3 regions of the Pseudomonas sp. App30 genome follow, and region 1 is predicted to be linked to each of the others. Evidence: predicted binding sites of a transcription regulator. Region 1 holds the regulator's gene; each other region holds the start of a gene.

The links. The regulator sigma-54, encoded in region 1, starts transcription at its own class of promoters, with help from an activator protein. The targets are predictions, from matches to a motif close to ANTGGCATNNANNTTGCTNT.
Region 2: the regulator sigma-54 is predicted to act here: its motif matches at 5,155-5,174, upstream of RAM80_RS25045 (circularly permuted type 2 ATP-grasp protein).
Region 3: the regulator sigma-54 is predicted to act here: its motif matches at 4,617-4,636, upstream of RAM80_RS26380 (CmpA/NrtA family ABC transporter substrate-binding protein).

Annotation. Positions count from the first base shown of each region.
Region 1 covers NZ_CP133165.1:2,723,931-2,733,386, forward strand. The annotation lists gene mlaE (lipid asymmetry maintenance ABC transporter permease subunit MlaE) at 1-447, opposite strand, end outside; gene RAM80_RS12590 (ATP-binding cassette domain-containing protein) at 447-1,256, opposite strand; gene RAM80_RS12595 (KpsF/GutQ family sugar-phosphate isomerase) at 1,488-2,462, shown strand; gene RAM80_RS12600 (KdsC family phosphatase) at 2,462-2,986, shown strand; gene lptC (LPS export ABC transporter periplasmic protein LptC) at 2,995-3,567, shown strand; gene lptA (lipopolysaccharide transport periplasmic protein LptA) at 3,554-4,093, shown strand; gene lptB (LPS export ABC transporter ATP-binding protein) at 4,093-4,818, shown strand; gene RAM80_RS12620 (RNA polymerase factor sigma-54) at 4,990-6,486, shown strand; gene hpf (ribosome hibernation-promoting factor, HPF/YfiA family) at 6,598-6,906, shown strand; gene ptsN (PTS IIA-like nitrogen regulatory protein PtsN) at 6,919-7,383, shown strand; gene rapZ (RNase adapter RapZ) at 7,386-8,243, shown strand; gene RAM80_RS12640 (HPr family phosphocarrier protein) at 8,260-8,535, shown strand; gene RAM80_RS12645 (superoxide dismutase) at 9,169-9,456, opposite strand, start outside.
Region 2 covers NZ_CP133165.1:5,444,272-5,453,727, forward strand. The annotation lists gene RAM80_RS25020 (LTA synthase family protein) at 1-141, shown strand, start outside; gene RAM80_RS25025 (hypothetical protein) at 204-3,161, opposite strand; gene RAM80_RS25030 (hypothetical protein) at 3,340-3,576, shown strand; gene RAM80_RS25035 (ribonuclease E inhibitor RraB) at 3,800-4,141, shown strand; gene RAM80_RS25040 (hypothetical protein) at 4,781-5,026, opposite strand; gene RAM80_RS25045 (circularly permuted type 2 ATP-grasp protein) at 5,207-6,616, shown strand; gene RAM80_RS25050 (alpha-E domain-containing protein) at 6,630-7,580, shown strand; gene RAM80_RS25055 (transglutaminase family protein) at 7,577-8,374, shown strand; gene RAM80_RS25060 (rhodanese-like domain-containing protein) at 8,501-8,917, opposite strand.
Region 3 covers NZ_CP133165.1:5,716,674-5,726,129, reverse strand. The annotation lists gene RAM80_RS26400 (diguanylate cyclase) at 1-166, opposite strand, end outside; gene rlmKL (bifunctional 23S rRNA (guanine(2069)-N(7))-methyltransferase RlmK/23S rRNA (guanine(2445)-N(2))-methyltransferase RlmL) at 360-2,624, opposite strand; gene rmf (ribosome modulation factor) at 3,163-3,378, shown strand; gene RAM80_RS26385 (quinone-dependent dihydroorotate dehydrogenase) at 3,482-4,507, opposite strand; gene RAM80_RS26380 (CmpA/NrtA family ABC transporter substrate-binding protein) at 4,667-5,854, shown strand; gene RAM80_RS26375 (ANTAR domain-containing response regulator) at 5,870-6,445, shown strand; gene RAM80_RS26370 (nitrate/nitrite transporter) at 6,633-7,844, shown strand; gene RAM80_RS26365 (protein kinase domain-containing protein) at 7,847-9,456, shown strand, end outside.

The sequences.
Region 1 (9,456 bases):
CGCAGCGATGTACTTGAGCGGGTCGACGCCGATCATTTCCAGGCTCGACAGCTGCTCGGTGGACTTCATGTTGCCGATCTCGGCCGTCAGCGCGGAGCCCGCGCGGCCGGCGAACAGCAAGGCGGTGACCACCGGGCCCAGCTCGCGCAGCAGGGTCAGGGCGACCATCTGCCCCACGGCCTGCTCGGAACCGTACTTGGTGAGGATGCTGAAGCCCTGCAGGGCCAGCACCATGCCGATGAACATGCCCGACACGACGATGATCAGCAGCGACATCACGCCGACCGAATACAGTTGCTTGACCAGCAGTTGGAAGCCACCGCCCACGCCACGACGCCCGACCAGCGCATGCATCAGGAACAGCCCGGAACGCCCCAGCACCGCCAGCATGTCGATGGCCGCGCGGCCGAACAGGCGGATGCGCTCCAGTAGTGATTTCTTGCGCATCAGCGCGTCCCCAGAAGATCGGCGCGGTAGTCCGGCGCCGGGAAATGGAAAGGAACCGGCCCGTCGGGGTCGCCTTTCATGAATTGGCGAATGCGAGGATTGTCCGCCGCCATCAGTTCCTGCGGCGTACCCTGCCCCAGCACCTGCCCGTCACCCACCACATAGATGTAGTCGGCGATGCTGGCGGTTTCGGCCAGGTCATGGGAGACCACGATGCTGGTAATGCCCAAGGCATCGTTGAGCAGGCGGATCAGGCGCACCAGCACGCCCATGGCGATAGGGTCCTGGCCGACGAATGGTTCGTCGTACATGAGGATCTGCGGGTCCATGGCAATGGCGCGGGCCAGGGCCACGCGACGCTTCATGCCACCGGACAGCTCGTCGGGCATCAGTTCCACGGCACCGCGCAGGCCAACGGCCTGCAGCTTGAGCAGGACGATGTCGCGGATCATTTCCTCGGGCAGGTCGGTATGCACCCGCAGCGGGAACGCCACGTTCTCGAACACGTCGAGGTCGGTGAACAGCGCGCCGCTCTGGAACAGCACGCCCATGTGCTTGCGGGCGTCGAACAGGTCGCTACGCGACAGCGCCGGCAGGTTCTGGCCATTGACCCAGACCTCGCCACCACTGGGGCGCAACTGCGCGCCCATCAGGCGCAGCAGGGTTGTCTTGCCGCAGCCGGAAGGTCCCATGATACCGGTGACCTTGCCTCTTGGAATGCGGATATCGACATTTTTGAAGATACTCCGCGAACCGCGCTTGAAGGACACACCCTTCAGCTCGACCGCGTAGTCATTATCGGCACTCATCTAAACTCCTTGCGATGCAGCCTGTCCTCGGACGCTTTCCCCCGTCGCGAAGACACGCGCGCTTCTGGCGGGCCAACTGGCGGCGAACTATATCACCCCAGACACACGCGCCCCAAGGCCGTTCCAAAAGCGAATAAGCAACAAGACATTTAATGGATGACGATCGAACGTGAGGGTTTCGATCAATACGGCTATAATCGCCGCCTTTTCATCAGGCAATACGTTTCCGACATGAGCCAATCCAGCGACCTGATCCAATCGGCACAGCGCACCATCCGCCTTGAACTCGAGGCGGTAGAGGGCTTGCTGGCCCATATTGATGCCGACTTCGTCCGCGCCTGCGAAATGATCCTCGCCAGCAAGGGCCGCGTCGTCGTGGTCGGCATGGGCAAGTCAGGGCATATCGGCAACAAGATCGCCGCGACCCTGGCCAGCACCGGCACCACGGCGTTTTTCGTGCACCCGGCCGAGGCCAGCCACGGCGACATGGGCATGATCACCCGCGATGACATCATCCTGGCCCTGTCCAACTCCGGCTCCACGAATGAAATCGTCACCCTGCTGCCGCTGATCAAGCGCCTGGGCATCCAGCTCATCAGCATGACCGGCAACCCCGACTCGCCGCTGGCCAAGGCCGCCGAGGTCAACCTGGACGCCCGCGTGGTCCACGAGGCCTGCCCGCTGAACCTGGCGCCCACCTCCTCCACCACCGCGGCGCTGGTGCTGGGCGACGCCCTGGCCATCGCCCTGCTGGAGGCCCGCGGCTTCACCGCCGAGGACTTCGCCTTCTCGCACCCCGGTGGCGCCCTGGGCCGCCGCCTGCTGCTCAAGGTGGAGAACGTGATGCATGCCGGCGAGGAACTGCCGCAGGTGGTTCGCGGCACGCTGCTCAAGGATGCGCTGATGGAAATGACCCGCAAGGGGCTGGGCATGACCGTGGTCCTTGAAGAGGATGGCCGCCTGGCCGGGATATTCACCGACGGCGACCTGCGCCGCACCCTGGACCGCACCATCGACGTGCACAGCGCGCGCATCGAGGAAGTGATGACGCCCCACGGCAAGACCGCCCGCGCCGAGATGCTCGCCGCCGAGGCCCTGAAGATCATGGAAGACCACAAGATCAGCGCGCTGGTGGTGGTCGACAAGCAGGACCGCCCGGTTGGCGCCCTGAACATGCACGACCTGCTGCGCGCCGGAGTAATGTGATGACCCAGCACCTGTTGCAACGCGGCCAGGCCGTGAAACTGGCGGTGTTTGACGTGGACGGCGTGCTGACCGACGGCCGCCTGTACTTCTGCGAAGACGGCAGCGAGATCAAGACGTTCAGCACCCTGGACGGCCAGGGCATCAAGATGCTGATCAACTCGGGCGTAGTCACGGCGATCATCACCGGGCGCAAGAACCCGATCGTCGAGCGCCGGGCCAAGAGCCTGGGCATCGCCCACCTGTACCAGGGCCGCGAAGACAAATTGGTGGCACTGGACGACCTTCTGGCGCAACTGGGCCTAAGCTATGAACAGGTAGCCTACCTGGGCGACGACCTGCCGGACCTGGCCCCCATCCGCCGCGTCGGCCTGGGCATGGCCGTGGCCAACGCCGTGCCGTTCGTGCGCGAGCACGCCGACGGCGTGACCCAGGCCCGTGGCGGCGAAGGCGCTGCCCGCGAGTTCTGCGAGCTGATCCTGCGTGCCCAAGGCAACCTCGAAGCGGCCCTGGCCGCCTATTTATAGAGTTTCCCATGCCGAGTAAAAAACTGCGCAATCTCCTGTTGTTCTGTGTCGTCGTGGCGATCTTCGTCTCCGTCGGCTACTGGAACATCAACCCGGACACCTTCCTCGACAAGCCTGCGGCTGCTGTCGACGAAAGTGCCATCGACTATTACGCCATCAACGCCCACGCTGTGCAGTACCTGCCTGACGGCGGCGTGCAGTACCGCATGACCGGTGACAAGGTCGAGCACCTGCAGGCCAGCCAGGTCACCAAGGTGACCAACCCGGACATGAACCTGTACCGCGGCACCGTGTACCCCTGGCACGTGACCAGCGACCACGGCGAAGTGAACCCCGACGGCACCCAGGTCGAGCTGATCGACAACGTCCGCGTGGCCCGCACCGACCAGAAAAACCGTCCTACCCTGATTACCACCACGCGCATGACGGTATTCCCACAACAGCAATATGCGCAGACTGACCGAGACGTTAGAATCGACGGCGCCGGTGGCGTCTCGACGGGCACGGGCATGAAGGCATATTTGAAAGACAGCAAGATCAACTTGCTGTCAAACGTAAGAGGACTGTATGAGGCTCGCTAAAACCCTCCCTTTATTGCTCTCCCTGGGCTCTGCACTGGGGAGCGCTGGCGCCTGGGCACTGCCTACGGATCGCGACCAGCCGATCCACATCCAGTCCGACGACGCACAACTGGATGACAAGCAGGGCGTGGCCGTCTACAAGGGCAACGTCATCATCACCCAGGGCACCATGAAGATCACCGGCAACACCGTGACCATCACCCGCAACGCCCAGGGCGACGTCGACACCTTCACCTCGGTGGGCAACCTGGCCTACTACGAGCAGAAGCCGGCGATCGACAAGCCCATCGTCCAGGGCTACGGCAAGACCATCCAGTATTTCTCGGCGCAGAACCGCATCATCCTGATCGACCAGGCCAAGGTGGTGAACGACGGCAACACGTCCGAAGGCGAGAAGATCGTCTATGACACCGTCAAGCAGGTAGTGAACGCCGGCCGCGCCACAGGCGCCAAGGTCACGCCACGACCACGCATCGACATGGTCATCCAGCCGAAAAGCAAAACCGACCAGCAGCAGGGCAAGTAATGGCTATCCTCAAAGCCCAGCACCTGGCCAAGGCCTACAAGGGCCGGCAAGTGGTGCGTGACGTCAGCATGTCCATCGAAAGTGGGCAGATCGTCGGCCTCCTGGGGCCTAACGGCGCCGGCAAGACCACCTGCTTCTACATGATCGTCGGCCTGGTGCGCGCCGATCAGGGCCGCGTGCTGATCGACGACCTGGACGTGAGCCACCAGCCCATGCACGGTCGCGCTCGCTCGGGCATCGGCTACCTGCCGCAGGAAGCCTCGATCTTCCGCAAGCTGTCGGTCTCCGACAACATCATGGCCATCCTGGAAACCCGCCCGGAGCTGGACAAGGCCGGCCGCGTGAAGGAGCTGGAAAGCCTGCTGCAGGAGTTCCACATCACGCACATCCGCGACAACCTGGGCATGAGCCTGTCGGGCGGCGAGCGGCGCCGGGTGGAAATTGCCCGCGCGCTGGCGACCGCGCCCAAGTTCATCCTGCTGGACGAACCCTTTGCCGGTGTCGACCCGATCTCGGTCGGCGACATCAAGCAGATCATTCATCACCTCAAGAACAAGGGCATCGGCGTGTTGATCACCGACCACAACGTTCGCGAGACCCTGGATATCTGTGAAACCGCTTACATCGTCAACGATGGCCAGCTGATCGCCGAAGGCGATGCCGAGACCATCCTGGCAAACCAACTGGTGAAAGAGGTTTACCTCGGCCACGAGTTCCGCCTGTAACGGCGAGGTGTTTGGCTGGTTGCCCGGGGCGCGCCGCGAATTAATTGCGGTGTCGCTCTAGGCAAACACTTCGGTTTCAGGCATATAATTTGCTTACGACAAAAGCCGAGAGCCTCGGCGCCCGTAGTGGATGGCGCTTTGCGCCGGCGAATAAGGTGTTAAGCCCCTGCCATGAAACCATCGCTCGTCCTAAGAATGGGCCAGCAACTGACGATGACACCGCAGTTGCAACAGGCCATCCGCCTCCTCCAGCTCTCCACCCTGGACCTCCAACAGGAAATCCAGGAGGCCCTGGAATCCAATCCGATGCTCGAACGCCAGGAAGAAGGCGACGACTTCGACAACAGCGACCCCATGGCCGACAAGGCCGAGCAACAGGTCACGCCGGAAATCCAGGAGCCCAGCTACCAGGAAACCTCCGCCCCCACCGTCGACAACCTCGAAGACGGCGAGTGGAGCGAGCGCATTCCCAACGAGCTTCCCGTCGACACCGCCTGGGAAGACATCTACCAGACCAGCGCCAGCAGCCTGCCCAGCAACGATGACGACGAATGGGACTTCACCACCCGCACGTCGGCCGGCGAAAGCCTGCAGAGCCATCTGCTGTGGCAACTCAACCTGGCGCCCATGTCCGACACCGATCGCCTGATCGCGGTCACCCTGATCGACTGCATCAACAACCAGGGCTACCTGGACGAGACGCTGCAGGAGATCTGCGACTCCTTCGACCCGGAGCTGGACATCGAGCTGGACGAAGTGGAAGCCGTGCTGCACCGCATCCAGCAGTTCGAGCCCGCCGGCATCGGCGCCCGCGACCTCAGCGAATGCCTGCTGCTGCAACTGCGCCAGATGCCCCCGCGCACGCCGTGGCTCAGTGAGGCCCAGCGCCTGGTGGCCGACTACATCGACCTGCTGGGCAGCCGCGACTACAGCCAGCTGATGCGCCGCATGAAGCTCAAGGAAGACGAGCTGCGCCAGGTCATTGAACTGGTGCAAAGCCTCAACCCGCGCCCTGGCTCGCAGATCGAGTCCAGCGAAGCCGAGTACGTGGTGCCCGACGTCATCGTGCGCAAGGACAACGAGCGCTGGCTGGTGGAGCTGAACCAGGAAGCCGTACCGCGCCTGCGCGTCAACCCGCAGTACGCCGGCTTCGTGCGCCGCGCCGACACCAGCGCCGACAACACCTTCATGCGCAACCAGTTGCAGGAGGCGCGCTGGTTCATCAAGAGCCTGCAGAGCCGCAACGAGACCCTGATGAAGGTCGCCAGCCAGATCGTCGAGCACCAGCGCGGTTTCCTCGACTACGGCGACGAGGCCATGAAGCCGCTGGTGCTGCACGACATCGCCGAGGCGGTGGGCATGCACGAGTCGACCATTTCGCGGGTGACCACGCAGAAATACATGCACACCCCGCGCGGCATCTACGAGCTGAAATACTTTTTCTCCAGCCACGTCAGCACCTCCGAGGGCGGAGAATGCTCGTCCACGGCGATCCGCGCGATCATCAAGAAACTGGTTGCCGCGGAAAATCAGAAAAAGCCATTGAGTGACAGCAAGATCGCTGGTTTACTGGAGGCACAAGGCATCCAGGTAGCCCGCCGCACTGTCGCCAAGTACCGTGAATCCCTAGGGATCGCGCCGTCCAGCGAACGCAAGCGGCTGATGTGAATCCTGGCAGCGCCAACGCGCTGCCAGTGGGCTTGCCGGATGTGCCACAGCGTTCCAGTGGCAGGTTAACCAACCTGTCTCTTTATGCACTGGCAATAAGGAGAAAGCGGTATGCAAGTCAACATCAGTGGACATCAACTGGTTGTGACCGACGCCATGCGCACTTACATCGGTGAGAAACTCGACCGATTGGAGCGCCATTTCGACAAGATCACCAACGTGCAGGTCATCATGGAGGTCGAGAAGCTGAAACAGAAAATCGAGGCCACCCTGCGCGTACCCGGTGGCGAAGTCGTGGCAAACGCGGAACATGATGATATGTACGCGGCCATCGACCTGCTGACCGACAAGCTCGACCGCCAACTCAAAAAGCATAAGGAAAAACAGCAGAGTCTGCTGCAAGGCCAGACCGCCCGCTGACACTCCCCCCTCATGATCCGACTTGAAAACATCCTGACCCCCGGCCGTTCCCTCGTGAACGCGCCGGGCGGCAGCAAGAAGAAAGTACTCGAACACATCGCCACCCTCATCGCCCGGGAAGTCCCGGGCCTTGAGATGCAGGTAGTGTTCGAAAGCCTGGTCGCCCGCGAAAAACTGGGCTCGACCGGTTTTGGCAACGGTATTGCCATCCCCCATTGCCGCCTGGTTGGCTGCACCACGCCGATCAGCGCCCTGCTGCACCTGGAGAACAAGATCGACTACGACGCCATCGACGGCGCCCCGGTCGACCTGGTCTTCGTGCTCCTGGTCCCCCAGGAGGCGACCAATGAACACCTGGCGTTGCTGAGCCAGATCGCCGGCATGCTCGACCGCGCCGACGTGCGCGAGCGCCTGCGCTCGGCGAAAAGCAGCGATGCCCTCTATCAGGTTGTGCTGGACGAACAGAAAGGTCATTGACCATGCGCCTGATCATCGTCAGCGGCCGTTCCGGCTCGGGCAAAAGCACCGCGCTGGACGTGCTGGAAGACAACGGTTTCTACTGCATCGACAACCTGCCGGCCGGCCTGCTGCCGGAACTGGCCGAGCGCGCCCTGATCCGCACCGAGCTGGCCCAGCCGCTGGTAGCCGTGTCCATCGATGCGCGCAACCTGCCCAGCGACCTGTCGCGTTTTCCGCAACTGCTGCAGGAAGCCCGCGACAAGCACATCCAGTGCGACGTGCTGTACCTGGACGCCGACGAAGAAACCCTGCTCAAGCGCTTCTCCGAGACCCGCCGCCGCCACCCGCTGAGCAACGCCAGCCGTTCGCTGGCCGAAGCCATCCGGGTGGAAACCGACCTGCTCAGCCCGATCGCCGACCTGGCTGACCTGAAGATCAACACCACCCACCTGAACCTGTACCAGCTGCGCGACTCGCTCAAGCTGCGCCTGCTGAACAAGCCGGAGCCGGGCACGGCGTTCCTGGTGGAATCATTTGGTTTCAAGCGTGGCATGCCGGTGGACGCCGACCTGGTGTTCGACGTGCGCTGCCTGCCCAACCCCTATTGGAAGCCGGAACTTCGCGACCATTCAGGCCTGGAGCAACCGGTCATCGACTACCTGGCCGCGCAGCCCGACGTCGAGGAGATGTACCAGGACATCTCAAGCTACCTGCTCAAGTGGTTGCCGCGCTTCGCCGCCAGCAACCGCGCCTACGTCACCATTGCCATCGGCTGCACCGGCGGGCACCATCGCTCGGTCTACCTGACCGAACGCCTTGGCCAGGCCCTGCAGCAGACGCTCAAGAATGTCCAGGTTCGCCACCGCGACCTCAGTTGAAAGGATCCCCACCGCGATGCCTGCTCGTGAAATCGAAATCATCAACAAGCTTGGCCTGCACGCCCGCGCGGCCGCCAAGTTCGTCGGCGTCGCCGGCCGCTTCGGCAACTGCCAGGTCCGCATCGGCCGCAACGCCGACAGCATGATCGACGGCAAGAGCATCATGGCCGTCATGATGCTGGCCGCCGGCAAAGGTACCCAGGTGTACCTGTCCACCGAAGGCGAGGAACAGGACGAAGCCATGGCGGCGATCGTCGAGCTGATCAACAACAAGTTCGACGAAGGCGAATGACCGCCCTGCCCCACCCCAACAAAAAGCCCGGCCAAGTGCCGGGCTTTTTGTTGGGCATTATCGCCGAGACACTGATCTGCGTAGCCGCTGCCGAAGGCTGCGCTGGCCCCGCCCCTCGCTGGAGATCTCTAGCGTACATGAGGACCAGCGCAGCCTGGCGGCAGCGGCTACACGGCAGCCAAAGACATCGGCAATAGCTGGCCGGCCATTCGACGTTTAATAGCCCGCTTGGCACGATATCGCTGGCGCCTCAGCATCACCACCAACTGCCGCTGGAAAAGCGTCTCTGCCCTCGCCCTCGCCTCCACCGACATCGCTGCTTCGAGCTCTGAGAATTTCTTTGTAATCACGTTTCGCATCACTCCCGACTGTCACGCTGCAAAGAGCGAAAAATCATCCCACCTAGCTGGCTGATCTGCGACGACATTTCCGTGAGATTTTGTTACCTACCACACCCCCGTAGCAGCGGCCGCCAGGCCGCGTCCCGGGGCACGCCGCGGACGCGGCCTGGCGGCCGCTGCTACAGGAGTGGCGCGAAGCGCGCCAGGGCTTCGGTGATGATGATGGCCGCGCCCGCCAACAGCAGGGCGCTGCCCAGGATCAGCCGCAGCCGGGTCAGCAGCAGGCGCCGATTCAAGCCAGCGCTGCCTTGTAGCGCCGCTCTACCTCGGCCCAGTTGACCACGTTGTAGAAGGCATTGATGTATTCAGGGCGACGGTTCTGGTACTTCAGGTAGTAGGCGTGTTCCCACACGTCCAGGCCCAGGATCGGCGTGTTGCCGTGCATCAGCGGGCTGTCCTGGTTGCCGCTGCTTTCCACCACCAGTTGCTTCTGCGGGGTCACGCTCAGCCATGCCCAGCCGCTGCCAAAGCGGGTCAGCGCTGCCTTGGTGAAGGCCTCCTTGAACGCGTCGAAACCGCC
Region 2 (9,456 bases), 2.7 Mb from region 1:
ATGGGCAGCGACCCGAAAGCCGAGCCTATCGCCGATCAGCCCGACCAGGCCGACCTGCTGCACAAGCTCGACTCGTTCATCCAGACGGCCACCAAGAGCCTGTTGGACAACACCGCTGGCGTGACCGACTCGAAGAAGTAAGCTGATACCTGCACTGCAAAAAACCGATGCCAGCGATGGCATCGGTTTTTTTATGCCCCGCTTCAGGTGAAGGGTGCGCCCCCCGGGCGCTGGATGACCAGCCGGTTCAGATATACCCGCGTGTGGGCCAGGTCAAGGCCCACGTCTGCCACTACCACGGCGGGCGTCAGGCGGTGGGCATTGTGCGCGCGCCGTATCGCGCGGCTCAGGTCGCCCTCTGGAACATAGCGCATGAGCGCGTGGGCCCAGGAGCGATCGCTCAAGCCCATCATCAGCCCGGTGAACGCGAAGGTGTCGGTGTCCCAGAACAAAACTCTGGGAGAAACGACGTACAGGGTCTGGGTGTGCGGGTGCCTGCAGAGGGGCATCTCGATGCCGCGGACGTCGAGCATACCCAGCACCGTGTAGCCTTGTTGCTCCATTGCTCGGCTGGCCAGCCGGGCGTTGACCCGACGCTGCATCACCAGGTCACGCTGACCGCGCAGCGAAGCCTGGCGCAGCGTGCGCAGCCTGTCGATGTCATCGGCCAGGGCATGCATCTGCCCGGGGGTGAGTGGCCAGTGCTGCAACCCCTGCAGGGCGAAGCGCGAGACCGTCACCTGGTCGGTGCTCAACAGCCCTGGCGTCAACACCAGCGGCTCTGTAGTCAAGAGCGCATCGGGCCCGGCAGATGGAGGTGGCCCGGGTAGTGGCGCCAGCACTTCTTCCTCGTTGAACTGGTACTGGCCTTGCTCCAGCAACTGCGCGGCCTCGGCGAACGCGGCCCGGTCCTGGGGCATCAGCCCGGCCATCGCCAGCAGGTTCGGGTCAACCCATTGGTGCGCGTGCAGCACCGCTGCCGGGCCGGGCGACACGGCAGGCGGTCCCTCGGCCACCGGCAGCTCCAGTTCTGGCGCCCACAGGGTGGCGACGTGGGTACGCCAGGCCATGGAGTCGCTGCGCCGGACGGGCTGGCGTAGGGCATCGGGTTGCCTGGCGTCGAGGGCGCGGTAGCTGCCATGCACGGCGCTGTAGTCCACCTCGTGCTGGCGCACCTGGGTGGGGCTGTCGATGTGCCGGATGTAGTGGCGCCCGGCGTGATGGTAGACGCCGTCGCTGTCGGGGCTGGCGTGGGCCAGGTCGACCTTGGCCTCGGCCAGGGCAGGCAGCGCCTCGGCGATTGGACGAGGGCCCAGCAGCCTGGGTTGCAGCGCCTCGGGCCCGCGTCTGAACAGTGCCACGGGGGTGTGCGCCGGCCCCGGCAGGTGGCCGACGGGCACCAGCCCGGCCAGCGCGCCGCCGATTGCATCCACCGCCTGCTCGTGGTCGCCGCGCTTCCAGGCCCGTACGCCATCGGCCACTGCCCGGGCGCTGAGCAGGCCGTTGACGGCGAGGCCCAGCCACGGGTTGACGGCCATGGCCACGGCGGACACCGCGATGGTGCACAGGGTGACGGCCACGTGCAGGTCGCTTTCCCGGTCGCTGGTGGACGCTGCGTCCGCCGAGGCCATCAGAGTATCGACCTGGGCCTCGAAACCAGCGTCCAGCGTGGCTTCGGTCAGCAGGCCGTCCTGCAGGGTCGGCTGCCAGGCGGGGTCGGGCGGGGCGCCCATGCGGGTTCGCTGGCGTTGCACGGCATGGCGGGCACGCTGCAGAAGGGCAAAGGCGGCGTGAAATTGCAGCTGGGCGGCGTTGTCGATCTGCCCGCGGACAAAGGCCGGGTAGCTGCCGCCCACGTCCACCTCGCGCACCACCTCGCGGATCAGGTCGGCCTCAAGGCCTGGGACGATGTTGCGGTGCTGGTCCACCACCAGCGCAGTCAGCCGGTAGTCCACGTCCAGCGGGCTGATGTTGGCCAGGGCCTTGTCGACGATCGGGGCCACGTCGCGGCCACGCTTCACCTCGCTGTAGATCAGCCAGGGCAGGCCTTTCCATAAATTGGGGATGATCCCCAACACCCGTGCTTCGCTGATGTACAGATGGTCGACGTCGATGCGCCGCTTCAGCCGGCGTCGCAGTTCGCCTTCTACGCGGGCCTTGGCGAAGCCCTTGAGGCTGGGCAACTGGTTCATCAATTGCTGGAACTGCAGGTGGTATTTGATCAGCGTGCGCGTGCGCTTTGCCAAGGCTTTGCGAGCAACGGCAGTGGAGTTGGCTAGCCAGGGCGGGGCAACCGCCTGGAGCAGGGCAGCGATGCGGCGGGTGAAGAAGCCGCTGGGGTTGAGCGCGTCATGCAGGTCGGTGGCACGGGTCAGGCCAATGACCCATTCCTCGCCCTGCAACGGGCTGAGGTCGCGGTGGTGCAGGTGGTAGTTGAAGTCGTCCAGTTGCTTTTCATGCCAGTGGCCGAGCAACTGGGCAAACAGGTGCCCGGTGATCTCGCTGAAGGTCACCGGGGCCTCGGGTGCCCGGCCCAGGCGCTTGTGGTCGCGGGTGGGCACGCCGGCTCGCAGGGTGTCGAGGCGGGCCAGGCGCTGACGCAGGCCGGCCAGGTCATTGAAGGCCTCCAGGCCTCCACCGGGGGTGAACAGTAGCAACAGGCCGACCTCTTCGGCTTGCGCCAGGCTGGCCAGCGGTGCATGTGCAGCCTGGGCCAGGACGAAACTGCCGATGGCCGGCACGCGCGCGTCGCTGGTCTCCAGGTGCAGGGCGTAGGCACGGGTGACGCGACCGTAGTGGCGCGTACGCTCGGCCAGCTCGGGCCATTGGTAGACACTCTTGGCCATCAGCCAATGGTCGTTGCCGAGCAGGCCGTCGGCGTGCAGCAATTGGGCCTGGGCATGCACGAAGCCAGCCAGCGCCTTGGCGGCTGCGGCGGCGTGGGCCTGCCCCCCTTCGGAGCGCCGGTAGTCGCGGTAGCGGCTGGGGTAGGCCTTGGGCAGTTTTTCCAGCGGCGTGCGCGGGTCATCAGGCTCAAGGCGCTGCCCCATGCGCTGGAACACAGCCAGCGGCGTGGGCGCCTGGGCCAGGGCGCCCAGCAGGGTGTGGTAGTGGGCGAGCACGTCATCGTAGTGCTTCACGGCAGCTAGGGTGTCGGTCATGACCGTCTCCTTGGGTGGAAACCGTGCATTTCGCCCGTTCGTCTGCCCGCCAAGGTGTTATCTAAATGAATCATTGCCGCTGGCGGGCACCCGGCCGGAACGATGCCGGCCCTGGCCGGTCAAGTGAAGTAAGGCGCAAGCCTTGTGTCGTCGACTCCGTTCTGCCGAGGAGATCTAGATGAAAAAGTGGCAAATCACGTTTATCGATGAACATGGCCAGCAGTTGAACCTGCAGGTCGATGCGCAGGAACGTCCCGACAAGGACGAGGCGGCCAGGCATGTACGTGCCTATTACCGCCCGGTGCTGGAAAAGGCCGACCTCAATGATTTTGATAATCGTGCCGCGGAACCGGCGGCCAAGGCGCTCAAGGAGATGAATGCCATGGAAATCGTTTCTGTGACGCCAGTCGACTGATCCGCAATTGGTGCGCCTGACCCTCTGGCACAGGCGCCGCCTTCGCGCTACTCTGCAATCGAGAGCGGCCTGCCCCCTTTGGCCGTGCCCTCGTCTTGTTGTCAGCTCCATGCTTGTTTCCGGGTGACCCTTGAGTCGCGTAGTCCCATTGCAGTCGTTTTTCTGCCAACGGAGGTCCTGGAAGTACTGAAAGTCTATCCATCAATGATGAGGAGGACGATTCATGAGCACAGCCTATCAAGAAGACATCAGCACCCACGTGCTGCGCCGCATGAAGGAAGGCGGCTTCGATTTTGCCAGCATCCATCCCATCGAGTTCTATGCCGTGTTCCCGGACGAAAAGCGTGCGCGCACGGCAGCGGGCAAGTTCCAGGGCGAGTCACTCAATGCCCAGGTCAGCGAACGTGACGATGGGGCCTGGTACCTGGAGTTGAGCAAGGTGATGTTCGCCACCTATGGCGGCATCGGCGAGTTCGAGCAGGACTTCGAAGCCGTGATCGAACCGCTGGGCGGGGAGATAGAAGGGTGGGGTGTGAAGCATCAGGTGCAGCGCCTGCAGGCTTGACTGACCCCCGCAGTACATGACGGCTGGCCCATGGGCTGGCCGTTTTAGTTTGCAGGCCATCCACAATACCTCCAGTTATTGCTGCTGCCCTGGCTCGTGATCTTGATCTGGCTTTTGACTTGGCTTTTGACTTGGCTTTTGATCTGGCTTTTGATCTTGATTGTATGCCCCGTAAAGCGCCCGGGCCGACTGGAGGCGTCGATCAACGGGCTGCCCGAAGGGCCGAGGCCGCAGGCCGAAGAGACGGTAACCCGCAGGCTTCTATAGCGGGTGCCGTCTGCCCGTTGAGCGGCGCCGGAAGGAGGGGACCCGTAGCGAAGCGGAGGGCCCAAGCAGGGGCAAGCCTTTTTTGCTTACTTTTTGTGGCGTTTGACAAAAAGTGAGCCGCCGTAAGGGCGGAAACGTGATTCGGCATCACCCGTGATAATGGATATGTTCATGATTGTCGGATCCTGCTTCTGACGGTTCTGGACATATCCATTTTCGCGGTGAGACCACCGACCGTTTCGGCCTTACGCCGAGTAACTTTTTGGCAGTCGCCCCAAAAAGTCACCAAAAAGGGCTCGCCCCTGCTTGGGCCCTCCGCTGCGCTACGGGTCCCCTCCTTCCGGCGTCGCCCAGGCGGCAAAACGGCCCCCGCTAACAAAGCGGGCGGGCTGCCGTTTCCTTCGGCTGCGCCGAAGGGCCCTGCGGGCTGCCGCCTGGTCGACGCCTCCAGTCGGCCCGGGCGCTTAACGGGGCCAAGATCAAAATCAAAAGCCAGATCACGAGCCAGATCAAGATCAAGAGCTTCAAGATCAAAAACGATTTGCGGCGGATGGAATATTCATTAAAAAAACTGTCTGGCGCAGCGTTGCCGAAATCATCTCTGGCTATGCTGGTCATAGCAATTAGCCTTGAACTACCGCTTCGCAATGAAGCGTCCGGGGACGGGTTGGGGTCAATGACGCACAGGAATGGTGCGAGCGCGAATCGGGCGTTATCCAACCTGTTGTTATTTAAGCGTTTCTGCCGCTGGCACGAGCCTTGCGATGGGCTTGGTGTCCGGGTGACAAGGAGTACGGCATGATCCGCACCTTTTATGATGAGATGTACGATGCCGGCGGCGTGGTCCGCCCGCATTACCGGGAGTTCGCGCGCTGGCTGGCCGACACCCCCGAAGAGCTCCTGGCCCAACGGCGCCGGGAAGCCGATCTGCTGTTCCACCGGGCTGGCATCACTTTCACGCTCTATGGCGACGAGCAGGGCACCGAGCGGCTGATTCCGTTCGATACCATTCCGCGCAGTATCCCGGCCAGCGAGTGGCGGGTGGTGGAGCGCGGCTGTATCCAGCGGGTCAAGGCACTGAACATGTTCCTGGCCGACCTGTACCACGACCAGCGCATCATCAAGGCCGGCATCATCCCCGCCGAACAGGTGCTGGCCAACGAGCAGTACCAGCTGGCGATGCAGGGCCTGAACCTGCACCGTGACATCTACTCGCACATTTCCGGCGTCGACCTGGTGCGCGACGGCGATGGCAGCTACTACGTGCTGGAAGACAACCTGCGCACGCCCAGCGGCGTGAGCTACATGCTCGAAGACCGCAAGATGATGATGCGCCTGTTCCCCGAGCTGTTCGCGGCCCAGCGCATCGCCCCCATCGACCATTACCCGAGCATGCTGCTGGACACCCTGAAAAGCTCCAGCCACCTGGACAACCCCAGCGTGGTGGTGCTGACCCCCGGGCGCTTCAACAGTGCGTTCTTCGAGCATGCGTTCCTGGCCCGCGAGATGGGCGTGGAACTGGTGGAGGGCGCCGACCTGTTCGTGCGCGACGACCGCGTGTTCATGCGCACCACCGACGGCCCCAAGGCCGTGGACGTGATCTACCGCCGCCTCGACGATGCCTTCCTCGACCCGCTGGCGTTCAACCCCGAATCGATGCTGGGCGTGCCCGGCCTGCTGGCGGCATACCGCTCGGGCAACGTGGTGCTGGCCAACGCCATCGGCACCGGCGTGGCGGACGACAAGTCGGTATACCCCTACGTCACCGACATGATCCGTTTCTACCTGGACGAGGAGCCGATCCTCAAGAACGTGCCGACGTGGCAGTGTCGCAACCCCAAGGAACTGTCCCACGTGCTGGCCAACCTGCCCGACCTGGTGGTCAAGGAGACCCAGGGGTCGGGCGGCTACGGCATGCTGGTGGGCCCTGCCGCCAGCGCGGCCGAGATCGAGAACTTCCGTGCCCGCCTCAAGGCGCGGCCCCATGCCTACATCGCGCAGCCGACGCTGTCGTTGTCGACCTGCCCGACCTTCGTCGAGAACGGCATTGCCCCGCGCCATATCGACCTGCGCCCGTTCGTCCTGGCCGGCCGCGAAACCCGTGTGGTACCCGGCGGGTTGACCCGCGTGGCGCTGCGCGAGGGCTCGCTGGTGGTCAACTCGTCACAGGGTGGCGGAACCAAGGACACCTGGGTGGTCGAGGATTAAGGATGCCTGCCAAATGCTGAGTAGAACTGCCTCTGATCTGTATTGGATGTCACGTTACCTGGAGCGCGCGGAGAACCTGGCGCGCATGCTCGAAGTCAGCTATTCGCTGTCGCTGATGCCCCAGGATGGCCGTGGCGACGGTCTTGAAGAAATGGCCATGCCGCTGTTGATCACCGGCACCCTCGACGACTACCTGGAGCGCCACGGCAAGCTGCACGCCGAGCGCCTGCTGCACTTCTTCGCCCTGGACGCCAGCAACCCGGCCAGCCTCTACAGCTGCCTGGGCGCCGCCCGCGCCAGTGCCCACGCGGTGCGTGGGCGCATCACCGCCGACATGTGGGAAAACATCAACGCCACCTGGCTGGAGATTCGCGGCATCGCCGAGCAGGGCCTGGGGCGCTACGGCCTGAGCCGCTTCTGCGAGTGGATCAAGGAGCGTTCGCACCTGTTCCGTGGCGCCACCTACGGCACCATCATGCGCAATGACGCGTTCCGCTTCATTCGCCTGGGCACCTTCATCGAGCGCGCCGACAACACCCTGCGCCTGGTGGACGCGCGCTACGAGATGCTGGGCGACGAGGCCGAACTGGTGGACGAAAGCTCGGCGCGCAGTTACTACCAGTGGAGCGCGCTGCTGCGGGCGTTGTCGTCGTTCGAGGCTTACACCGAGATCTACCGCGACGCGCCCTCGGCCAACAACGTGGCGGAGATGTTGCTGCTGCGCGCCGACGTGCCGCGCTCGCTGCGCGCTTGCACCGAGGAAATCGACCAGATCCTGGCCTCGCTGCCCGGCCTCAACGGCCGCCCGGCCCAGCGCCTGGCCGCCGAGCTGGACGCGCGCCTGCGCTACACCGGCATCGGCGAGATCCTCGACGAGGGCCTGCATGCCTGGCTCACCGAATTCATCCCGCTGGTGGCACAGTTGGGCAACGCCATTCACAGTTCCTACCTGGAGGCAGTATGAGACTCTCCATCAGCCACGAGACCGCCTACCACTACGATGACGAAGTGCGCGCCAGCATCCAGTACCTGCGCCTGACGCCCCACGACAGCGAGCGCCAGCACGTGCTCAGCTGGCAGCTGGACCTGCCACGCCATGTGCGCGCGCAGATCGACCCGTTCGGCAACATCCTCCACGTACTGACCCTGGACGAGCCGCACCACGACATCATCATCGGCGCCCGCGGCCAGGTCGACATCGACGAGACCCGCGAGGCCGAGCACGAATCGCAGTCGCCATTGCCGTTCCGCCGCTTTACCCGCCTGACCGAGGCCGACGAGGCGCTACGTACGTTCGCCGCGAAAGAATGCGGGCAGCGTACTGACCGTACGGCGCTGATCGACCTGATGCAGGCGCTGAACCAGCATATCACCTACAGCCCCGGCGCCACCGAGGTGGACACCAGCGCCGCCCAGGCCTTCGCCGCCCGTGCCGGCGTGTGCCAGGACCACACCCACGCGTTCCTGGCCTGCGCCCGCAGCCTGGGCGTGCCGGCGCGTTATGTGTCGGGGTACCTGTTCAGTGGGGACAGCGAGCACCTGGCCAGCCACGCCTGGGCCGAAGCCTGGCTGGACGACGCCTGGTACAGTTTCGACGTGACCAACCAGCTGGCGCGCCCCGAGCGCCACCTGAAGCTGGCCGTGGGCCTGGACTACCTGGACGCCTGCCCGGTGCGCGGCATGCGCCGGGGTGGTGGCTTCGAACAGATGCACGCCAAGGTCCACGTGACGCCGACGGTGCAAGTGCAGGTGCAGTAACCCGCGCCCCGTAGCCGCTGCCGTCAGGCTGCGCTGGCCCCTGGGTACACTGGAAATTTCCAGCGAGGTCCAGGCCCAGCGCAGCCTACGGCAGCGGCTACGCCCATTCCGCTGATCCCGCCCGCGTCAGCAGTAGAAACTGTCCTTCTGGCACAGCCGGAACAGCGCCGAGTTCAAGTCCATGTAATTGCCGCCGTTGACGATGGCCAGGAACCCGGCTTTCTTCAGTGCCGCTTCCGCCTTGTTGGCGTTCGCGTCGGTGTCGCTGTACAGCACCACGACCTGGGCCTTGTTCTGGATCGCCTTGCCCAGCTGGTAGGCCAGGCCGCGCGCGTCGGTGTCGCTGGAGGAGAGTGGGCGCAGCGACATGTCGACTTGCAGCGCATTATTGATGTGGCCAGCGGAATACTGGTCATCGGTGCGCACATCGAGAATCATCACGCCGTTTCCGATCTGGTCCACCGCCTCGTCAATGTCGACGTAGGCGTGGGCCTGGGTGCTGATCAGCAGTGAAAGGGAAAAGGGGGCAATCCATCTGCGCATGGGCCAATCTCCAGGAATTCAACCTGAAGATTGGCACAGATGCGCAGCGCCCGGTAGCAACGGGTGGCAAATTTTATTCGGCAACCGGTCGGTTGTGTTCAGCCGAACAACCGGGTGAGGTTGGGGAGGATGAGTAGCAGGGTGGTGATGGCGACGATAATGCCCGCCTGGCGTACTTTGTCGTGTTTGAACATGGTTGGCTGCCTTCTTGTTATTCTTCCTTTGCGCCGACTGCGGGCCTTTGGGCCGGGCGAAGACGTGCACCTTTACCGCGATCGCCTGGCGTGCTCGAAAAAGGCCTCGGGCAGCTGAAGCGATATTTCTAACAGTAGGGCCCGGGAAGCCTGTGGCTTAGAACGCTTTGGTCTGGCTTATTCGATAAATAATCGCCAATTTGTCTAGCAGTGGCCTGAACATCTGCTTGATACCCATGCTAGAGAGGCTGCCTGCCTCTGAAGTCAGCTTTGTCGGCCTTGCACCGTTCGTCAGGCGCCGCCCAACGGTACAAAAAGCGCGGTGATCAGCCTTCATGGTCTTGC
Region 3 (9,456 bases), 3.0 Mb from region 1:
GCTCGAAGCGTTGCCGCAACTGCCGCTGATACAGCTCGGAGGTGCCCAGGGCCACCAGGCTGGTGACCACGGCGCCAGCGGCCAGCGCCAGCGAGGCGATAAGCCAGGCGGAGGCATCCTCACTGATAAAGCCAAGAATTTTCGGGCGAACGGCATGCAACGACATAAGCGGAACTCACAACGCCGGCGTGCTTCGTATCACTTTGGCTTTGGCTCAGTTATAGCTATTTGCCAGTAGTTTGCCTAGTGAGTCATCAAGCGAAATTGTTGATCATGGGGTGCAGCAAAAAGGGCTCCATGGGAGCCCTTTCGCGATGTAGCCAAAATGTACGACAGTCAGGACTGGCGCGGGCTACCGTTCATCGGGCCTGAATTTTCCAGGCGCGGTGAATCTTGCTGTTGCGGGCGAAGTCCGGGTCCAGGGTCTGGGCGCTGATTTCTTCCACCTGGTAACGCTCGCCCAGGTGCTCGTCGAGCTGGAACTTGCGGAAGTTGTTGGAGAAATACAGCACCCCGTCCTTGGCCAGGCGCGCCACGGCCAGGTCCAGCAGCTCGACGTGGTCGCGCTGCACGTCGAACACGCCTTCCATGCGCTTGGAGTTGGAGAAGGTCGGCGGATCGATGAAGATCAGGTCGTATTCCTCGCGGTTGGCCGCCAGCCACGCCATCACGTCACCCTGCTCCAGGCGGTTCTTGTCGGAGAAACCGTTCAGCGACAGGTTGCGGCGCGCCCAGTCCAGGTAGGTTTTCGACAGGTCGACGCTGGTGGTGCTGCGCGCGCCGCCCTTGGCCGCGTGCACGCTGGCCGTGGCGGTGTAGCAGAACAGGTTGAGGAAGCGCTTGCCGGCCGCCTCGCGCTGGATGCGCAGGCGCATCGGCCGGTGGTCCAGGAACAGGCCGGTGTCCAGGTAGTCGGTGAGGTTCACCAGCAGCTTGATGCCGCCTTCCTGCACTTCGGTGAACTGGCCCTGGGCGCTCTGGCGCTCGTATTGCTTGGTACCGCTCTGGCGCTCGCGGCGCTTGATGATCACGCGGCTCTTGTCGATGCCCAGCGCCTGGGGAATGGCGGCCAGGGCGTCGAACAGGCGGGCCTGGGCCTTTTCCGGGTCGATGGATTTCGGCGCGGCGTATTCCTGCACGTGGACCCAGTCGTGGTACAGGTCGATGGCCAGGGCGTACTCGGGCATGTCGGCGTCATACACGCGGTAGCAGTCGACCTTCTCGCGGCGGGCCCACTTGCCCAGCTGCTTGAGGTTCTTCTGCAGGCGGTTGGCGAACATCTGCCCGCCTTCGCTCAGGCGCGCCTGCTCGACCACAACCGGTGCCGGCTTGATCGGGTTGCCGTTCTTGTTGACGCGCGCGTACGGGTCGGCAGCCGGCTGGGTGGCCTGCTCGTCGGCCTGCTCACGTTCCAGCTGGCGCTGCTCGGCGGTGCGACGCTCGCCGGTGACGAACTGATCGGGCAGCACCTTGATCAGCAGCAGCTTGCACGGCAGCGCGCCGTTCCAGAACGAGTATTGTTTGTGGCTGCGAATGCCCATGCGCTTGCCCAGGTCCGGGGCGCCGGTGAACACCGCCGCTTCCCAGTTCAGGCAGGCCTGGCGCAGGCGCTCGCCGAGGTTCTGGTAGAGGTACAGCAGGCTGGCCTCGTCACCCAGGCGCTCGCCGTAGGGAGGGTTGCAGATCACCAGGCCTTTCTGGTTCTGGTCCGGGCGCGGCTCGAAGGTCGCGACTTCGCCCTGGTAGATCTTGATCCAGTCACTGAGGCCGGCACGCTCGACGTTGTTGCGGCCAGGCTGGATCAGGCGCGGGTCAGCTTCGTAGCCGCGGATCCACAGCGGTGGCTTGGCCAGGCCGGCGTCGGCACGGGCCAGCGCCTCGTCGTGCAGCTTGCGCCACAAGGCCGGCACGTGACCCAGCCAGGCGCTGAAGCCCCAGCGGGTGCGCTTGAGGTTGGGGGCGATGTCGGCGGCGATCATCGCCGCTTCCACCAGGAAGGTGCCCACGCCGCACATCGGGTCGGCCAGCGCGCCGCCTTCGGCAGCAATGCGCGGCCAGCCGGAACGGATCAGGATCGCCGCCGCCAGGTTTTCCTTCAGCGGCGCCGCGCCTTGCTGCAGGCGGTAGCCGCGCTGGTGCAGGCTGTGGCCGGACAGGTCCAGGGACAGAATGGCTTCGCCACGGTCCAGGCGCAGGTGCACGCGCAGGTCGGGGTTGAGCTTGTCGACGCTGGGGCGCTCGCCCTCGGGGGTGCGCAGCTTGTCGACGATGGCGTCCTTGACCTTCAGGGCGCCGAAGTGGGTGTTGTCGATGCCCGAGCCATGGCCGCTGAACTCCACCGCCAGGGTGCCGTCGGGCAGCAGGTGGTCCTGCCAGTCCACGTCGTGCACGCCGTGGTACAGGTCTTCGGCGTCCTTCATGGCGAAGCGCTTGAGCACCAGCAGCACGCGGTTGCCCAGGCGCGACCACAGGCACAGGCGGTAGGCCGTTTCCATGTCGGCCATGCCGCGCACGGCGGAGGTGTGTTCGCGGGTGTCTTCGAGGCCAAGCGCGGTGGCTTCCTCAGCAAGCAGGCCTTCGAGGCCCTTGGGGCAGGTGAGGAAGAGTTCGTAACGATCCGACATGGGGTATCCAGGGGCATGAGCCATAAATGGAAGGGCAACGCATCACCCTTCCCGAGTTTAACCAGGCGCTTTTCTGTGGAAGCGCCCGTGTGACACCACCGTGGTGTCGACCGCCGGGACTGGAAATCGGCTGTGGAACAGCCTTTGATCGCCCCGGCAGAAAAAAATTCTGCAAAACGACGGGCCTGAAAATGACCCTTCGTCGTTTAATACTGAAAAGCATTTAGCCATCAATCCCTGATGGCAACGTCCCATTACTGGGGCTGCAAGGCTGATCATAGCCGGGTTTAACCCCCGCTGGCCTTTGAAGCATCCTTTTACTTATGGTCGAGACACCATAATCGTTACGTCCTTATGACAAAACGGTCGTTCACACGGAAGAACGCATTGTTTAGAAATCCCTACAGGCCGCATCGCAATGGTACGGCACCACTGCTCGCCACGCCGGCAGCGAGCATCCAAAACCGGCAGAAAGACTCTGCCCGGCCTCAGACGAGGCCGACGGGACATAACAGTCAACAGACGAGGGCAACACCCTATGAGAAGACTTAAGCGTGATCCGTTGGAACGAGCATTTTTACGCGGATACCAATATGGCATCCATGGCAAATCCCGTGAGCTTTGCCCTTTTACTCTACCGTCAGTTCGTCAAGCCTGGATCAATGGCTGGCGTGAAGGACGCGGCGACAACTGGGACGGTATGACCGGCACTGCGGGTATCCACAGACTCAACGAACTTCACGCGGTCGGCTGACGAGGACGATTTTTCTCTTACATTTTCGTGATCAACCATGCGCGCCCTAACGGGCGGCGGGCGAGAGCCCAGGGGCCCCTTCGAGGGCCCCTTTTTTATGCCTTCAGCCTCGTGGCAGCGCGGCGATGGCGTCCACCGCCTCGCGGATCAGCGCCGGGCCCTTGTAGATGAAGCCCGAGTACAGCTGCACCAGGCTGGCGCCGGCGGCGATTTTCTCGGCCGCGTGCTTGCCTTCGGTGATACCGCCCACCGCGATGATCGGCATGCGCCCGGCCAGCTCGCCGGCCAGCACCTTGACGATGTGGGTGCTCTTCTCGCGCACCGGCGCGCCCGACAAACCGCCCGCCTCGTCACCGTGTGCCAGGCCCTCGACGCCTTCACGGCCCAGGGTGGTGTTGGTGGCGATGACCGCGTCCATGCCGGAGGCCAGCAGCGCCTGGGCCACTTGCACGGTTTCCTCGTCGCTCATGTCCGGGGCGATCTTGATCGCCACCGGCACGCGCTTGCCGTGCTGCACGGCCAGCACTTCGCGGCGTGCTGCCAGGGCGTCGAGCAGCTGCTTGAGCGACTCGCCGAACTGCAGGCTGCGCAGGCCCGGGGTGTTGGGCGAGCTGACGTTGACGGTGATATAGCTGGCGTGGGCGTAGACCTTGTCCAGGCAGATCAGGTAGTCGTCGACGGCGCGCTCCACCGGGGTGTCGAAGTTCTTGCCGATGTTGATGCCCAGCACGCCCTTGTACTGCGACGCGCGCACGCGGTTCAGCAGGTTGTCGACGCCCAGGTTGTTGAAGCCCATGCGGTTGATGATGGCGGTGGCTTCAGGCAGGCGGAAGATGCGCGGCTTGGGGTTGCCCGGCTGCGGGCGCGGGGTCACCGTGCCGATCTCGACGAAGCCGAAGCCCAGCTGGGCGAAACCGTCGATGGCCGCGCCGTTCTTGTCCAGGCCTGCGGCCAGGCCCACCGGGTTGTCGAACGCAAGGCCCATGACGGTCACGGGCAGGCGCGCCGGCGCCTTGGTCAGCAAGCCGTTGAGCCCCAGGCGGCCACCTGCGCCGATCAGGTCCAGGGACAGGTCGTGGGAGGTTTCCGGAGAGAGTTTGAACAACAGCTGGCGGGCCAGGTTATACATGGGCAGGCATGACTCGTTGGAAGATCGTCGGGGGCCGGCATTATAGCCACATTTACGCCCCCGTAGCAGCTGCCGCAGGCGGCGTCCGCATCCAGCACCGTCCCGGTGCACTGGCATACCTCTTGCGTCACATTGGGTACTTTTACACGGACCCCCACCATGACCGAGCCCCACACCCCCCTGGCCTGGGTGGCCGGCAGCGATGCGCCGGAGATAACCAGCCTGAACATCGGCTACATGGCCCTCACTGACTGCGCCCCGCTGGTGGTCGCCGCCACCCAAGGCTTCGCCCAGCCCCACGGCCTGACCCTGAACCTGCACCGCCAGGCGTCCTGGGCCGGGCTGCGCGACAAACTGTTGAGTGGCGAACTGGACGCTGCCCACAGCCTGTACGGCATGGTCTACGCCGTGCACTTGGGCATAGGCGGCACCCCGGCCAGCGACATGGCGGTGCTGATGGGCCTCAACCAGAACGGCCAGAGCATCAACCTGTCACCCACCCTGCAGGCCGTTGGCGTGACCAGCCCCGAGGCACTGGCGCGCCACGCGCACCAGCAAGGTGCGCGCCTGACCTTCGCCCAGACCTTCCCCACCGGCACCCACGCCCTATGGCTGTATTACTGGCTGGCCGCCCAGGGCATCCACCCGCTCGACGACGTCGACAGCGTGGTGGTCCCCCCGCCGCAGATGGTGGCGCACCTGCGCGCCGAGCGAATCGACGGCTTCTGCGTGGGCGAGCCCTGGGCCGCCAGCGCCGTGGACCAGGGCCTGGGCTTCACCCTCAGCACCAGCCAAGCGATCTGGCCCGACCACCCGGAGAAGGTGCTGGCGTGCACCCAGGCCTTCGTCGACCAGCACCCCAACAGCGCCCGCGCCCTGGTGGCCAGCGTGCTGCAGGCCAGCCGCTTCATCGAGCAGAGCCCGGAAAACCTGCGCGGCACCGCGCAGCTGCTCAGCGGCGCGGAGTACCTGGACGCACCACTGACCGCCATCGAGCCGCGTCTGCTGGGCAACTACGACGACGGCCTGGGCCACCACTGGCATGACCCCCACGCCCTGCGCTTCTTCGCCGGCGGCAGCGTCAACCAGCCGTGGCTGTCCGACGCCATGTGGTTCATGACCCAGTTCCGCCGCTGGGGCCTGCTGCGCCATGACCCGGACTACCTGGGCATCGCCCGGCAAGTGCAGCAGACCGCGCTGTACCGCAGCGCAGCCGCCAGTGTCGGTGTGCCAGTGGCCCCTGATGATCTGCGCAGCAGCCAACTGATCGATGGCAAGGTCTGGGACGGCAGCGACCCCGCCGGCTACGCGCGCAGCTTCGCCCTGCATGCCTTGGCCGATGACTGACGGGAGACGACCACTATGCTGCGTATCCTGTTGATCAACGACACCCCGCGCAAGGTCGGGCGCCTCAAGTCGGCGTTGGTGGAAGCCGGTTTCGAGGTGATCGACGAGTCGGGCCTGACCATCGACCTGCCGGCGCGCGTCGAAACGGTGCGCCCGGATGTCATTCTGATCGATACCGAGTCACCGGGCCGCGATGTGATGGAGCAAGTGGTGCTGGTGAGCCGTGACCAGCCGCGCCCCATTGTGATGTTCACCGACGAACACGACCCGCAGGTAATGCGCCAGGCGATCAAGTCCGGGGTCAGCGCCTACATCGTCGAAGGCATCCAGGCCCAGCGGCTACAGCCGATCCTTGACGTGGCCATGGCCCGCTTCGAGAGCGACCAGGCCCTGCGCGCGCAACTGCAGGCCCGCGACCAGCAGCTGGCCGAGCGCAAGCGCATCGAGCTGGCCAAGGGGCTGCTGATGAAGATGAAGGACTGCAAGGAAGAGGAGGCCTACACCCTGATGCGCCGGCAGGCCATGAGCCGCCAGCAGAAGCTGATCCAGGTGGCGGAGCAGATCATTGCCATGAGCGAACTGCTGGGCTGATCCCCACCCTTGTTCCGTAAGAACGCGCGTGGGGGCTGGCCCGGGATTTGCTTTGTATCAGCCAGGTAGCCAACGGCGGTTGCCCCCACATTGAACGACAAAGACGTCGCACACCCTCTCGCCCTGGCGAGCCGGGTTGCGGCGTTTTTTCGTTTTCGGCCCCTGCTGCCCCCTGTCGAGGTGTTCGATGAGCACAAGCTTCTGGAAATCCGGCCATGCCCCTACGCTGTTCGCCGCCTTCCTGTATTTCGATCTGAGCTTCATGGTCTGGTACCTGCTGGGCCCGTTGGCCGTGCAGATCGCCAACGACCTGCAATTGACCACCCAGCAACGCGGCCTGATCGTCGCCACGCCGATCCTTGCCGGAGCCATCCTGCGCCTGGTGATGGGCGTGCTGGTGGATCGCCTGTCGCCCAAGACCGCTGGCCTGATCGGCCAGTGTACGGTGATCGTGGCGCTGTTCTGCGCCTGGCATTTCGGCATCCACAGCTACGAGCAGGCGTTGCTGCTGGGCGTGGGCCTGGGCGTGGCGGGTGCCTCGTTCGCAGTGTCGCTGCCGCTGGCCTCGCAGTGGTACCCCGCCCAGCACCAGGGCAAGGCGATGGGCATCGCCGGGGCCGGCAACTCGGGCACGGTTTTCGCCGCGTTGTTCGCCCCGGCGCTGGCCGCGGCGTTCGGCTGGAACAATGTCTTCGGTTTCGCCCTGCTGCCACTGCTGGCCGTGTTGCTGGCGTTCAGCCTGCTGGCCCGCAACGCCCCGCAACGGCCCAAGCCCAAGGCCGTGGCGGATTACCTCAAGGCCCTGGGCGACCGTGACAGCTGGTGGTTCATGTTCTTCTACAGCGTGACGTTCGGCGGCTTCATCGGCCTGGCCAGCGCCCTGCCCGGCTACTTCAACGACCAGTACGGCCTGAGCCCGGTGACGGCGGGCTACTACACCGCCGCCTGCGTGTTCGGCGGCAGCATGATGCGGCCCCTGGGTGGTGCACTGGCCGACCGTTTCGGCGGCATCCGCAGCCTGCTGGCGATGTACAGCGTGGCCGCGATCTGCATCGCCGCCGTGGGCTTCCACCTGGGTAATTCCTACGCGGCGCTGGCGCTGTTCGTCGGCGCCATGCTCGGCCTGGGCGCCGGTAACGGTGCGGTGTTCCAGCTGGTGCCGCAACGGTTCCGCCTGGAGATCGGCGTGATGACCGGCCTGGTGGGCATGGCCGGCGGCATCGGCGGCTTCCTGCTGGCCGCAGGTTTGGGGGCGATCAAGCAGCACACCGGCGACTACCAGTGGGGCCTGTGGCTGTTCGCCGCCCTGGCGGTGGTGGCCTGGTTCGGCCTGCACGGGGTCAAGCGCCGCTGGCGCACCACCTGGGGCTCGGCCGCCGTTACTGCGGCGCGGGTCTGACCATGCCCTTGCAATTGAGCTGTGCCCAGGCCAGCGCCTGCGGGCCACGCGCGGAAAACCAGGATGCCCTGCGCCTGGTCACCCCGGCGCCGGAACTGGCTGCCAGCAAGGGCTACCTGTTCGCCCTGGCCGACGGCGTCAGCCAGTGCGCCGACGGCGGCCTGGCGGCGCGCGCCACGCTGCAGGCCCTGGCCCTGGATTACTACGCCACGCCGCAGACCTGGGGCGTGGCCCAGTCCCTCGACCGCCTGCTCAGCGCCCAGAACCGCTGGCTACAAGCCAACGGCGGCGGCCAGCCGCTGCTGACCACCCTCAGCGCCGTGGTGCTGCGCGGCCAGCGCTTCACCCTCGCCCATGTCGGCGATTGCCGGGTGTACCGCTGGCAACCGGGCCAGTTGCGGCAGATCAGCGAAGACCATGTGTGGGAGTCGGCGGGCATGGAGCACGTGCTGACCCGCGCCTTGGGCCTGGACCGGCACCTGGTGGTGGACTATCAGGAGGGTGAACTGCAGGACGGCGAAGTGTTCCTGCTGCTCAGCGACGGCGTGTGGGCGACCTTGGGCAACACCCAGATTGCCGCGGTGCTGGCCGACCACGTGGGCCACCTCGACCAGGCGGCCCAGACCCTGGTGAGCGCCGCCCACCTGGCCGGCAGCCAGGACAACGCCAGCGCCCTGCTGGTACGTATCGACAAACGTGGCGCCGACAACCTTGGCGACACCTTGCACCAGCTGCGGCAATGGCCGCTGCCGCGCACGCTCAAGCCCGGCCAGGTGTTCGAGGGCTGGACGGTGGTGGCGCCATTGGCCCAGAGCCGGCAATCGCTGCTGTACCGGGTCGAGGACAGCCAGGGCCAGCGCTGGCTGTTGAAGACACTGCCGGCCGAACGCCACGACGAGGCGGGCGCGCAGCAGGCGCTGCTGATGGAGGAATGGTTCCTGCGCCGCGTGGCCGGCCGCCACTTCCCCCAGGTGCACGCCCTGCCCGGCCGCCAGCACCTGTACTACGTGATGCGTGACTACCCCGGCCAAACCCTGGCCCAGTGCCTGGCACACCAGGGGCCGCTGCCCCTGGCGCACTGGCAGGCGGTTGCCCAGGGCTTGTTGCGGGCGCTGGGGGCGCTGCACCGGCGCAACATCATCCACCGTGACATCAAGCCGGAGAACCTGCTGCTGGGCGACGACGGCGAGCTGCGCCTGCTGGACTTCGGCCTGGCGTACAGCCCCGGCCTGTCCAGCGACAGCCCCAACGCCCTGCCCGGCACCCCGAGCTACCTGGCGCCGGAGTGTTTCAGCGGCGCGCCTCCGTCGCCACAACAGGACCTGTACGCCGCAGGCGTGTGCCTGTACCAGCTATTGACCGGCCACTACCCCTACGGCGAAATCGAGGCCTTCCAGCACCCGCGCTTCGGCGTCCCGGCCAATGCCCACCGCTACCGCCCCGACGTGCCCGACTGGCTGGACGCCATGCTGGCGCGCAGCGTGACGGCCGACCCGACGCAGCGCTTCGAGACGGCAGAGGAATGGCTGCTGGTGCTGGAACAGGGTGAAAGGCAGGGCCTGCAACCGCGTGCCTTGCCGTTGCTGCAGCGTGAACCGCTGAGGGTGTGGCG